DNA from 2 places in the Alcanivorax xiamenensis genome. Region 1 is predicted to be linked to the other one. Evidence: predicted binding sites of a transcription regulator. Region 1 holds the regulator's gene; the other holds the start of a gene.

Region 1 (5,720 bases):
GACGTCTATCTGGGTGCGGACTTCCGGCTTTGACTTATCAGGAGAACCGCTGGCGCCCCATAAATTGCTGGCACGCTTACACGCAACACGCTGGCACGCCAAGTCCAAGACCTGAAAATGTCATGCCGGACTTGATCCGGCATCGCCCTCCGGCAACACCCGGCATTTGGAGCCGCCATCCATGGCGGCCGCCCCCACAATCGCGGGACACCAGTGACTCTCTTCATACTGGAAGGAACCACGATTCTCCTTACTCTTTTTCAATTGCAATTTCAACATTGGCATACATATTGCTTAAATGGATTGCTAAGCGTTGAAAGACGCTGCTATTCTGCCGCCTTGGCGATTCACCAGACCACCAAGGCAGTATGAAACCGAGTCTACAACTCCAGATCGGCCAGCAACTCACCATGACGCCGCAGCTGCAACAGGCGATTCGCTTGCTGCAGCTGTCGACGCTGGACCTGCGCCAGGAAATCCAGCAGGCCGTGGAAACCAACCCCCTGCTGGAACTCGAGGAGGGAGGCGAAACCTATACCGAGGATGACTCCCCCGCCGACGAGGATTGGGAAGCGGAGGAAATGGACCTCGAACGGGACCAGGCCCTGGACGATCTGGTGGAAGGGCCGGTGGAGAGCGACAGCGAATGGGACGACCTCTATGTGGGGCAGTCCGGTTCCGGCTCGGGCAGCGGCGAAGACGATGACGCCGACGCCTGGCAGCAGCGCCACGTCGCTCCGGTCACCCTGCAGGACCATCTGCTCTGGCAACTCAATCTCAGCCCGATGAGCGACCGGGACCGCGTCATCGCCGGTATCCTCATCGACGCCCTCGACCACCGCGGCTACCTGTCCCTGCCCCTGGATGATGTGATCGGCACCGCCGAGCGGCAAATCGCCGACGCCGATGATCCGGTGGAGGAAGACGAAGTGGTGGCGGTCCTGCATCGGCTGCAACAATTCGACCCGGTCGGTGTGGCCTGCCGTGACCTGGCCGAGTGCCTGGGCGTGCAACTGCGACAGCAGGCCGCCGACACGCCACACCTGGACACCGCCACTGCCCTGCTTGAGCACCTCACGCTATTGGAGAAGCACGACTATGCCGGGCTACGCCGGGCCATGGGGGTGACGGAAGGCGAACTCCTCGATGCCCTGGCGCTGCTGCGCACCCTGGACCCCGCCCCGGGCGAACACATCGGCGGCGAAGTGGCGGAATACGCGGTGCCCGACGTGGTGGTGCGCCCTTTCCGTGGCGGCTGGCGGGTGGAACTGAACGAGGAGGTACTGCCCAAGGTCAACCTGAACGCCCAATACGCCCGTCTGGCCCGCCGCACCGAGGGCGAGGACGGCCAGTACCTGCGCAACTGCATGCAGGAGGCACGCTGGTTCCTGAAAAGCCTGCAGAGCCGTAACGACACTTTGCTGAAGGTGGCGCGCCGCATCGTCGAGGTGCAGCAGGACTTCTTCCACTATGGCGAGGAAGCCATGAAACCGCTGGTGCTGGCCGATATCGCCGAGGCGGTGGAAATGCACGAATCCACCATCAGCCGGGTCACCAATCAGAAGTTCATGCTCACCCCCCGCGGGGTGTTCGAGCTTAAATATTTCTTTTCCAGTCACGTGGACACGGAAGGCGGCGGTGAATGTTCTTCCACCGCCATTCGTGCCATCATTAAGAAGCTGGTCGCCGCCGAGAACCCTCGCAAGCCGCTCAGCGACAATAAGCTGGCCAGTTTGCTTAATGAGCAAGGGATCAAGGTGGCGCGCCGGACCGTCGCCAAGTATCGAGAGGCGATGCGAATCCCGTCTTCCAGCGCTCGCAAACGCCTGGTTTGACGACGCGGGAAACGGCTTGTAACCCGGGCCTGGGGCCAGGGTTAAATAACGAGGCAAAGGAGCCAGCTATGCAAATCAACATCAGTGGCCATCACCTGGATATCACCGAAGCCCTTCGTGACTATGTGGACGACAAGTTTTCCAAGTTGGAACGGCACTTCGACCAGATCACCAGTATTCAGGTGATTCTGTCTCCGGAGCCGAAGACCCACAAGGCGGAATCCACCATCCACATTTCCGGCGCCGAAGTCTTCGCCACCGCCGAGGCTGGTGACATGTACGCGGCTATTGATGCCCTGACCAGCAAGCTGGATCGTCAGATTCTCAAACACAAGGAGAAGACCGTGAGCCGCAAGCACGGTCACTAAGCGGATCTATGCGAGTACGAGAACTCCTCACCGAGGACCGCACCCATAACGGTATCGAGGTGGGTAGCAAAAAACGTCTTCTGGATCAGGTTGCCGAACTGGCCGCGGCCAGTTGCGGCGACCTCGGAGCCCAGGAGGTGTTCGATGCACTGGTGGCCCGGGAGCGCCTGGGCTCCACCGGTATCGGTGAAGGTATCGCCATTCCCCACTGCCGACTCGGACGCTGCGAGCAGGCGGTGGGCCTGCTGCTGAAACTGGCCGAACCGGTGGACTTCGATGCCGTGGACGGCCGACCGGTGGATCTGGTGTTCGTTCTGCTGGTGCCTGAACAAAATCCCGAGCAGCACCTCAAGACCCTGAGCCACCTGGCCAACCTGTTCAACGACGAGGATTATCGGCGTGAACTGCGCCAGGCAATGGACGATCACCAGCTTTACATTACCGCCGTGGAGTCCGAGGCCGAATTGCGCCTGGCTTCATAAGCTACGACAGGGCCCGCGCGGCCGGTTTTCCCCGGCCCGGGCGTCTTTTGGGGGAAGAAAGCGGCAATCGCCATGAAACTGACCATTCTCAGCGGCCGGTCCGGATCCGGTAAAACCACAGCCCTACAGGCACTGGAAGACCATGGCTATTATTGCGTGGACAATCTGCCATTGGGTCTGCTGCCGCAACTGGCCGGGCAGTTGGATGATGAAGACCGGGTACTGGAGCGGGTCGCCGTCGGGGTCGATGCCCGCAACCTGCCGAGACAACTGCTGGCGTTCCCCTCCACCCTGGCGGAGTTACGCAAGCTGCAGGTGGAAACGGAAATCATCTTTCTCGACGCCGATCACGGCACCCTGCTCAAACGCTTCAGCGCCACTCGCCGCCCCCACCCGCTCAGCGGCGATGATCGCACCCTGGCCGACGCCATCGCCTATGAAGCCGAACTGCTCGCCGACATCCGTATGCGCGCGGACCTGGTGATCGACACCAGCACCCTGGATGTCCATTCCCTGCGCAACCAGATCCGTCAGCGGGTCGCCGGCCGCAATGTCCGCCTCTCGTTGCTGATCCAGTCGTTCGGTTTTAAGAATGGCTTACCCAACGACGCCGATTTGGTCTATGACGTGCGCATGCTGCCCAATCCCCACTGGCACGGTGATCTGCGCGCTCTGACCGGTCGCGACGACGAGGTGGCGGCCTTCCTGCAATCTCATCAGGAAACCGAAGATTTGATCGACGATATTTTCCAGTTCCTGGTTCGCTGGCTGCCCAGCTACGCCGCCAACGACCGCAGTTACGTTACCGTTGCCATCGGCTGCACCGGTGGCCGCCATCGCTCCGTGTATCTGGCCGAACAGCTGGCCCAGCGCCTGCGCAATAAAGCCATTCCCTTGCATGTGCGGCACCGGGAGTTGGAGGGATGATCGAGAAGGAACTCACCATCATCAACAAACTGGGGCTGCATGCGCGCGCCGCCGCCAAGGTGGTCAGTGTGGCGTCACGTTACAGCTGCACCATTCAAGTGCTTCATAACGAACGCCGGATCGATGCCAAGAGCATCATGGGCCTGCTCACCCTCGGCGCCGCCAAGGGCACCAGCCTCACGGTGCGGGTGGACGGCGATGATGAACAGCCGGCCATGGAGGAACTGACCGACCTGTTCGCCCGCCGCTTTGACGAAGCGGAATAAGTTCGCGGGAGCGGTCCACAGACCAGTGGCGTGCCATCTATTGGTCTTGGAGATATGAAATCGCGCTGTATTCGCTGCCAAGGCAGCTTCCCACAGAGAGCGCGACGGAGTTGCTGTGGGAAGCTGCCTTGGCAGCGAACAGGACGTCATTTCGCGTCTTTCTCCTCCCTCTGACTGCGCGCCCAGTTGATGACATAACTGCGGCTGACGCGATCGTGCAGAAGGTATCCTTTCAGGAACAGGTTCACCAGGATCACCACCTTGCTGGTCAGCGCATTGACCACCACGAACGCTATGACCCGCCATAAATTGTGCAGGAAGGGCAGCCGCTGAAACTCCCGATTCGTCACCCTGAGCCCGAGCATCCGTTTCCCCGGCGTCGCCTGCCTGGGCCCGGCCTCCATTACCAGCGCCATCAGCAAATAGGCCGGCACGACGAGCACCAGAAAGAAGCTCATGAACGACTCAATACGGATATCACCACCTGTTCCGTTGAAATCCGCCACCATGATGCTCACCACCCATATCGGCATGACCAGAAGCGCCGCCAGGACCAGCAGGTCGATGACGAGGGCGACCATGCGTAAGGTCATGCCGGTGAAATAAAGGGTTTCGGGTTTCGGCTCGGCGTTTGCCTGACGCGCCGGCGGCACCGTCTCCTTGCCGCCACGCAGCCCCCGCAATAACGCCTGGTCGCCGGAAGAGCTCGCGTCCAGGGGCGCCAACACCCGCTCCATGGCGGCATCACCAAAACGGGCCGCCAACAAACCACGACGCCCCTCCCAATCGAACAGGCTGTTCAAATAACCGAGAGTGGCCGCATCCAGAGGAGGTGTGCCCTCTTGCTGCCGCGACCGCTCCACCAGCCGGGCCATCAGGGCATCGCCCAAACCATGATGAAAGGCGCTGTCCAACATCCAGGGATTGCTGGCCAGAAAACGCCATTCCGTTTCCGCCGCCGGCTGCCCCTCCCGGTCCAGAAGAGCCTGGCACTGAATCAGCAGCCGTTCGTGCTCACGACTGGCCGCCAGCCGCTCGTCTTCTTCCGGCTCCCGTTCTTCCAGCTCCCGTGCCGCGGTCCAGGCCGGCTCCGGGTCCCGCGCCGGCGGGGGAGGCTGATCCAGGAACGCCGGCTCGGATTCCTCCGGTGCCACCAGCGGATCATCTGGAACCACCGACGCTGGCCATTCCGGCCTCTCTGGCGAAGGCGGCAGAGTCTCGGCGGCGGTGGCAACGGGCTTCCTTTCCGCTTGCTCCCCGGTTGCCGTTTCCGGCCCCGCATCAGCGGCACGGGCATGTTGCTCGGCAAGGCTCAGGGCACGTTTGTAGGCGGCGTGCAAAGCCTGGAATTGCCGTGGATGCTCATCCGGGCGCGTACTTTTCAGCAAGCGCGCGTAGGCACGCTTGATCGCCCGGGTATCCCCGGTGGCCTCGAGCCCCAGGACATGCCAGGGATCCATCAGAACCAGTCCTCACCTTCCAGACTGTCCAAGGCCTCCCTGAACTTCTTTTGAGCCCGGGCAATGTCCAGCGGATTCTGCCGATCCAGCACCTGCTCGAATCGGCCCATCAAGTCGGCGACCCACTCCCTGCGCTCCCCGAGGCTGGACTCATAAAGCCGCTCGCCACGGGCCAGCAGCGCCCGGTTCTCCTCACCGTCTCGAGGGTGGAACTTCAAGGCGGCCAGACGTTCCAGGGATCTCGCCTTGTCGTCCTCGCTCAAGGCTCCGGGCGTATGTTCGATCAACTGATAATAGGTCTTGCCGGTGGATTCAACTTTCACGTCCACCTCCAGAAGACCATTCATGTCGTAGCTGTAGCGGACGGTCACGCTTTCCTGTC
Region 2 (5,720 bases), on a different contig from region 1:
CCGCTGGTCACCTTGCCGGTGACCAGGGTCTGGCCGGCACGGACCCGTATCGGTTGCCACAGCGCGACGGCTTCCCCGTCCAGGGTGGCGTCACAGGTGGCGCCGGTGAGGGCGACAATCGTTTCGCTATGGAAGTACAGCGTCGGGCCGATCAGCGTGGCTTCCAGGCCGGCGGCGCTGTCGTGGTTGCCGACGATGCGGTTGGCCAGACGGAACGCGTAATCATCCATCGGGCCGGAGGGCGGCACGCCGATATCCCAGTAGCCGGCCCGGCCGGGATAGTCCTGCACCGTGGTATAGGTCCCCGGTTCCTGTACCTCGAATACGCGGGGACGATATTCGAAGGTCTCCAGATAACGAGTGGAGACGCGGCCGGTCGCCACGTTCGGGTCGATCAGAATCTGCCGCAGGTAATCCAGGTTGGTGGCAATGCCGCTGAGGCGGGTTTCCGCCAGGGCGGTCTGCATTTTCCGTAGAGCGGCTTCGCGATCGTCGGCATGGACGATCAGTTTCGCCAGCAGAGGATCGTAGTGCGGGCTGACCACGGTGCCGGTGTCGACCCAGCCGTCCAGGCGCGCCGCCGCCGGGAAAGCCACTTCGGTAAGCTCGCCGGGGCTGGGCTGGAATGCCTTCAGCGGGTCTTCCGCATAAATACGAACCTCCATGGCGTGACCATTGACCTGATAGGTCCGGTCCAGCGGTGGCCGTTCCCCGCCGGCCAGCATCACCATCCAGGCCACCAGATCGACGTCGAAGATTTCTTCGGTGACGCCGTGCTCCACCTGCAGGCGAGTGTTGACCTCGAGGAAATAGAACTCGTCGCGCTCGTCGTCGTACACGTACTCGACGGTGCCGGCGGAGCGGTAGTTGACCGACTCGCCAAGGCGGCGCGCGCTTTCGCGCAACTGTTCTCGGGTGGTTTCGGGCAGATTCGGAGCCGGGGTTTCCTCGACCACCTTCTGGTTGCGGCGTTGCAGCGAACACTCCCGCTCCCCCAACGCCAGCACGGTGCCGTCGCCGTCACCGAAAATCTGTACTTCGATATGGCGGGCCCGGGCCACGAACCGCTCCAGGAACACGCCGCTGTCGGAGAAGAAACTTTCGCCAAGCCGGCGCACGGATTCAAACGCCGCCACCAGCTCCTCTTCGCTATTGCAGCGGGTCAGGCCGATGCCGCCGCCGCCGGCGGTGCTTTTCAGCATCACCGGATAACCGATCTCCAAGGCGGCTTGCCGGGCTTCGTCCAGATCCTTCAACAGCCCGGTGCCGGGAGCCAGTGGCACGCCGGCGGCTTCGGCCAGGGCGCGGGCCTCGTGCTTGAGTCCGAACTGGCGCAACTGTGTTGGCGTCGGACCGATGAAGGCAATACCTTCGGCATCACAGGCTTCGGCGAAGTCGGCGTTCTCGGAAAGAAAGCCGTAGCCCGGGATGATGCCGTCGGCGCCGGTTTCCCGCGCCGCCTTCAGAATGGCGTCGGTACGCAGATAGCTTTCGGCGGCGGTCTGGCCACCCAGGGCCACCGCTTCATCGGCGGCGCTGACGTGCTGACTGTTGCGGTCGGCGTCGGAGTACACCGCCACGGAGGCGATGCCCATTTGTTTCAGGGTGCGGCAGATGCGGACCGCGATTTCCCCCCGATTGGCGATGAGCACTTTTTGTAAACCGGTTGCCTGCTGCCCTGTTTCCGTGAACATGGTTCCGCTCTCTTTCAGTTTGCTGTGTTTTGCTGTTGGGCGATGTAGGCCCGCCAGCCCCCCAGTGCGGTGATGTCAGTGGCGTCGTCGATGGCCCAGCCCTCGCAGATGAACCCTTTCACCAGGCGGCCATCGGCGGTTTCAAGAGATCCGATCCCCAGTGGTGGCGGGATCAGTCCGACAAAGCTGCCGAACTCGCTGACCGGCAGTTGCCACAGTTCAATCTGAATGGCGGCGCCGTCATCGCTCTTGATCAGGCCGGGTTTCGGCGGCGTGGTATTGGCCAGGGCGTAAAGGCGGTAGCAGGGCGCGGTTTCGGTGGCTTCCAGCAAGACGCCGCCGCGTTCGGTCAGTTGGCCATTCAGAGGCATGCCACTGAGGTGGGCGCCCACCACCGCCACGGTGATGTGAGCGGCGTTGTCTTCGCTGGCTGGCGCCGGTGTGAGGTTCGGCAGATCTCTGCCCACGGCTCCGGCCCGCCAGGGCTGATGCTGTTGCCAGCGGCGCCCGAACTCGGCCAGGGCGGCGTCGTGCCAGGCCGGGCCGATCAGGGTGATACCGCAAGGCAGACCGTCCTTACGGAAGCCGCCGGGCAGGGCCAGGGCGCACTGATCGAGCAGATTGACGAAGTTGGTCCAGACTCCGAGCTGGCTGTTGAGGCGAATGGGATCGGCGTTGACGTCGTCGATGCGATAGATGCCCGGCGAGGTTGGCACCAGCAGTGCATCCACCTGGGACAGCAGCGCGTCGGCCTGGCGTTTCAGATCCGCCAGTTTGTACTGGGCGCGGAACGCATCGACCGCGCTCATGCCCTCGGCCACGCCGATGACATCGCGGATCACCGGCAGCAGCGTGTCCTGTTCTTGCATCAAGGGTTCCGCCACGGAGTAACGCTCGGCTACCCAGGGGCCTTGATAGAGGAGGGCGGCGGTGTCGTGCAGCACCTGCGGATCCAGCGGCACTAATTCGGCGATTTCGGCCATGGCGTCGAGCTGTTGTTTCCAGGCTTGCTCCGCCTGTCTGTCGCCGAACCAGGGCAGCTGATCGGGAATGCCGAGCTTCGGCCGCGCCGGCAGGGCCTTGGGGCGCGAAGCCGGATCAGGGCGGCTGTAGCTGTCCCCGGCATCGTAGCCGCGATACAGGTCGTAAACGGTTTCCGCGTCCGCCACTGACAGGGCGAATACACTCACGCAATCCAGAGTGCGGCAAGCCGGTACCACGCCGCGGGTGCTCATGCTGCCCTTGGTGGGTTTCAGGCCAACGGTGTTGGTAAAACCGGCGGGTATGCGGCCGGAACCGGCGGTGTCGGTGCCCAGCGCGAACGGCACCAGTCCCAGGGAAACCACCGCGGCGGAGCCGGAACTGGAGCCGCCGGTGATGTAATCCGGATTGAAGGGATTGGGCACCGCGCCGTAGGGCGAGCGCACGCCGACCAGCCCGGTGGCCAACTGATCCAGATTGGTTTTACCGACCAGAATGGCGCCGGCAGCCAACAGTGCCTGTACCACCGGGGCGGTATGGTCAGCGGTATAAGTGAAAGCGGGACAGGCGGCGGTGGTCGGCAGGCCGGCCACGTCTATGTTGTCTTTTACCGCGAAAGGAACGCCAAACAGCGGCAGGGAAGGATCGGTCAATTGCTCGGCCCGGGCCACCAGATCGGACTCGTCCAGCAGATGGATCCACAGACTCCGTTCGCTGTCACGCAGTGTCGTGTACAGCGTTTTTATTGCTGAGACCGGCGTGTAGTCCCCGGTCTGATAGGCGTCACGCCATTGTTGCAGAGTCCAGCCAAGCACGTTCGCATACCTCGTTGTATACCAATAGGTATGCGAGTCAGTGCAAAGGCGGTGCCAACCTGGAACAAGATGTCATGAGACCCGCTATTCAGCGGTTTCGAAGCGACCTTCCAAGACAGACAGCGGATCAGGGCTGGCTGTGTGTGCCCCGTTCCAGGGCATAAGCCCAAGAACGGGGCGCCGGATTGCCTGGGGATATTCAGATACGCCGTTAATGAACGCTGACTGAAACCGGTGAGGAGTAGATACGGTATTCGCGGCCATCGCCCAGGCTTTCGACATGGCCCACCAGTACCGTGGCATGGCCGGTACCGTTGAAAACCACCTGGCCGTTGGCGCTGGTGTAGTCGATGGTGCTGTCGACCACCAGCATCTGGTCGCTCTGGGCCGCTTGCTGACGGCCATCCTGCAGCGTCAGGGTTATCGGCGCGCTGGCGGTTTCTCCGGCGTTGACGATGATCTGCGTATTGTCGCTGGCGACGTTCACCGGATAGGCGCTGAACCATTGCGCGTAGTCGGTGGTCAGGCCGTGAGTGCCGGCGGCGTAGAACGTTTCGGCGATGGTCTGATCACGGAATGTCCAGGGCCAGAAGGTGGTGCCGCGATGTTTGGCGGCTTCCATCAATGTATTGTTCAGACCACCGTAGGAAGGGTTGAAGGTGGAAGACAGGGTCTGCGTGGCGGACAGTATCCGGCGCAGCGATTTACGCAGATCGCTGTCGGCGCCGAGACTGTTGAGATAGCCGACGGTGACTTCCGGCATGATCTCACGCATTCGTAGCAGTTGGCTGTCGGAGAAGGAGATCACCACGACCTGGTCGGCCACCCCATATTCATCGATGGCGGTCTTCAGATGGTCGACGATTTCCGGTTTGCCGCTTTTGATCTCGACGAAGTGCATCACGGGCTTGCCCTTGAACGCTTCGAAGAACTCGTTCAGGGTCGGGACTTTCAAGCCGGTCAGGGAATCGTGCTCGATATTGAGTGCCTTGAGCTGTTCCAGCGTCATATCCTCGACGTTTCCGGTGCCGTCGGTGGTCCGGTCCACGGTGCCATCGTGCATGATCACCACATGATTGTCGGCGGTCAGATAGATGTCGTTCTCGATCGCGTCGGCCCCCAGTTCCCAGGCGTGTTGCGCGCCTTCGAGAGTGTTTTCCGGGTACAGGGAAGGAACGCCCCGGTGGCCAACCACCAGCGGTTTGCGTAGCAGCGTGTGTTCCGGGAAGCGACCCAGCAGGTCAACGTAGAGCGCGGTATCGGCGCTGACGATACCGTTGACTCCGGTGGTGAGCAGTTCCGCCGCCCGGGTGGCGGAGGTATTGGTGGAACCGGCCCAGACCGTGATCAGCATCCGTTGCAGGTACGCCACGTTGTCAGCGGTGATCAGGTTGCTCGGCAGCAACGCGATCTTGGCGCCGGCACGGTTGGTGGCGTGAACCACGCCAAGCAGGTCCTGACGTGTATTGCCGAGGGAGGCGCCACTGAGATCCAGCGCGGCTCGCACCATTGGCATGGCTTCGCGGGCGGCGGCCAGCAGTTCGGCGTCGTCGGACAACACTGTCAGATCCATCAGGTTGCGCTCACTGACCAGCGTGCTCAGAGCGTTGATTGTGTCCGCCTCGCGAATGCGCAGGGTGGGAATGGCCGTGACCGTGTCCTGGCCCAGATAATCCGCCAGTGTGGTGATGACCTGATCGCTGTCATCAAGCAGGTTCAGGTTTTTATCCAGGGTGAACAGTACATTGCTGGCCTGTAGTCCGGACAGGTCGGTGTCCGCGTCGGCGGTTCGCACCAGTGTTGGCGCCATGGCGACGCCGGTTTCCGGCTCGTTGACGGTGAAGACGGTGGGCAGGTTCGGCAGGGCCTCGAGCTGCTCGGTGACGGTGATCCGGTCCACCCGGAACAGGGTGCCCGCGGCTTGCAGGGCAAGACCGCCCTGGCTGTACTGGCTGTCCAGCTCGCCGTTTTCCAATAGTTCGCCGTTGATGAACTGCTGTACCCGCCCACCCTGAACGATGATGGTGGCGTTGTAGCTTTTTTCGGCGTCGATGGCCTCGGAATAAGGCCCCTTTTCAAGGATGGTCCAGCCACCCGAGCGAAATGCCAGTTCGGTACCGTTGCTGGCGGTGGCGTCCTGGCGAATCGCCATCTGGTAGTAGGGTTCCAGGGATTGCCCGGCACGGTAAATGAACCCGACCCAGCGCGAAGCGGTATTGGCGCTGGCGAT

The links. Region 1 encodes sigma-54, which starts transcription at its own class of promoters, with help from an activator protein. Its sites were predicted from a motif close to TGGCACNNNNNTTGCTNT; they were not measured.
Region 2: the regulator sigma-54 is predicted to act here: its motif matches at 3,530-3,547, upstream of atzF (allophanate hydrolase).

What each region holds. Positions count from the first base shown of each region.
Region 1 is NZ_AQPF01000002.1:140,400-146,119, forward strand. Features, by position in the region: gene lptB (LPS export ABC transporter ATP-binding protein) at 1-33, shown strand, start outside; gene A6D6_RS02200 (RNA polymerase factor sigma-54) at 369-1,835, shown strand; gene hpf (ribosome hibernation-promoting factor, HPF/YfiA family) at 1,904-2,203, shown strand; gene ptsN (PTS IIA-like nitrogen regulatory protein PtsN) at 2,212-2,685, shown strand; gene rapZ (RNase adapter RapZ) at 2,758-3,612, shown strand; gene A6D6_RS02220 (HPr family phosphocarrier protein) at 3,609-3,878, shown strand; gene A6D6_RS02225 (RDD family protein) at 4,025-5,338, opposite strand; gene A6D6_RS02230 (molecular chaperone HscC) at 5,338-5,720, opposite strand, start outside.
Region 2 is NZ_AQPF01000003.1:188,643-194,362, reverse strand. Features, by position in the region: gene uca (urea carboxylase) at 1-1,694, opposite strand, end outside; gene atzF (allophanate hydrolase) at 1,709-3,490, opposite strand; gene A6D6_RS03690 (glycerophosphodiester phosphodiesterase family protein) at 3,702-5,720, opposite strand, start outside.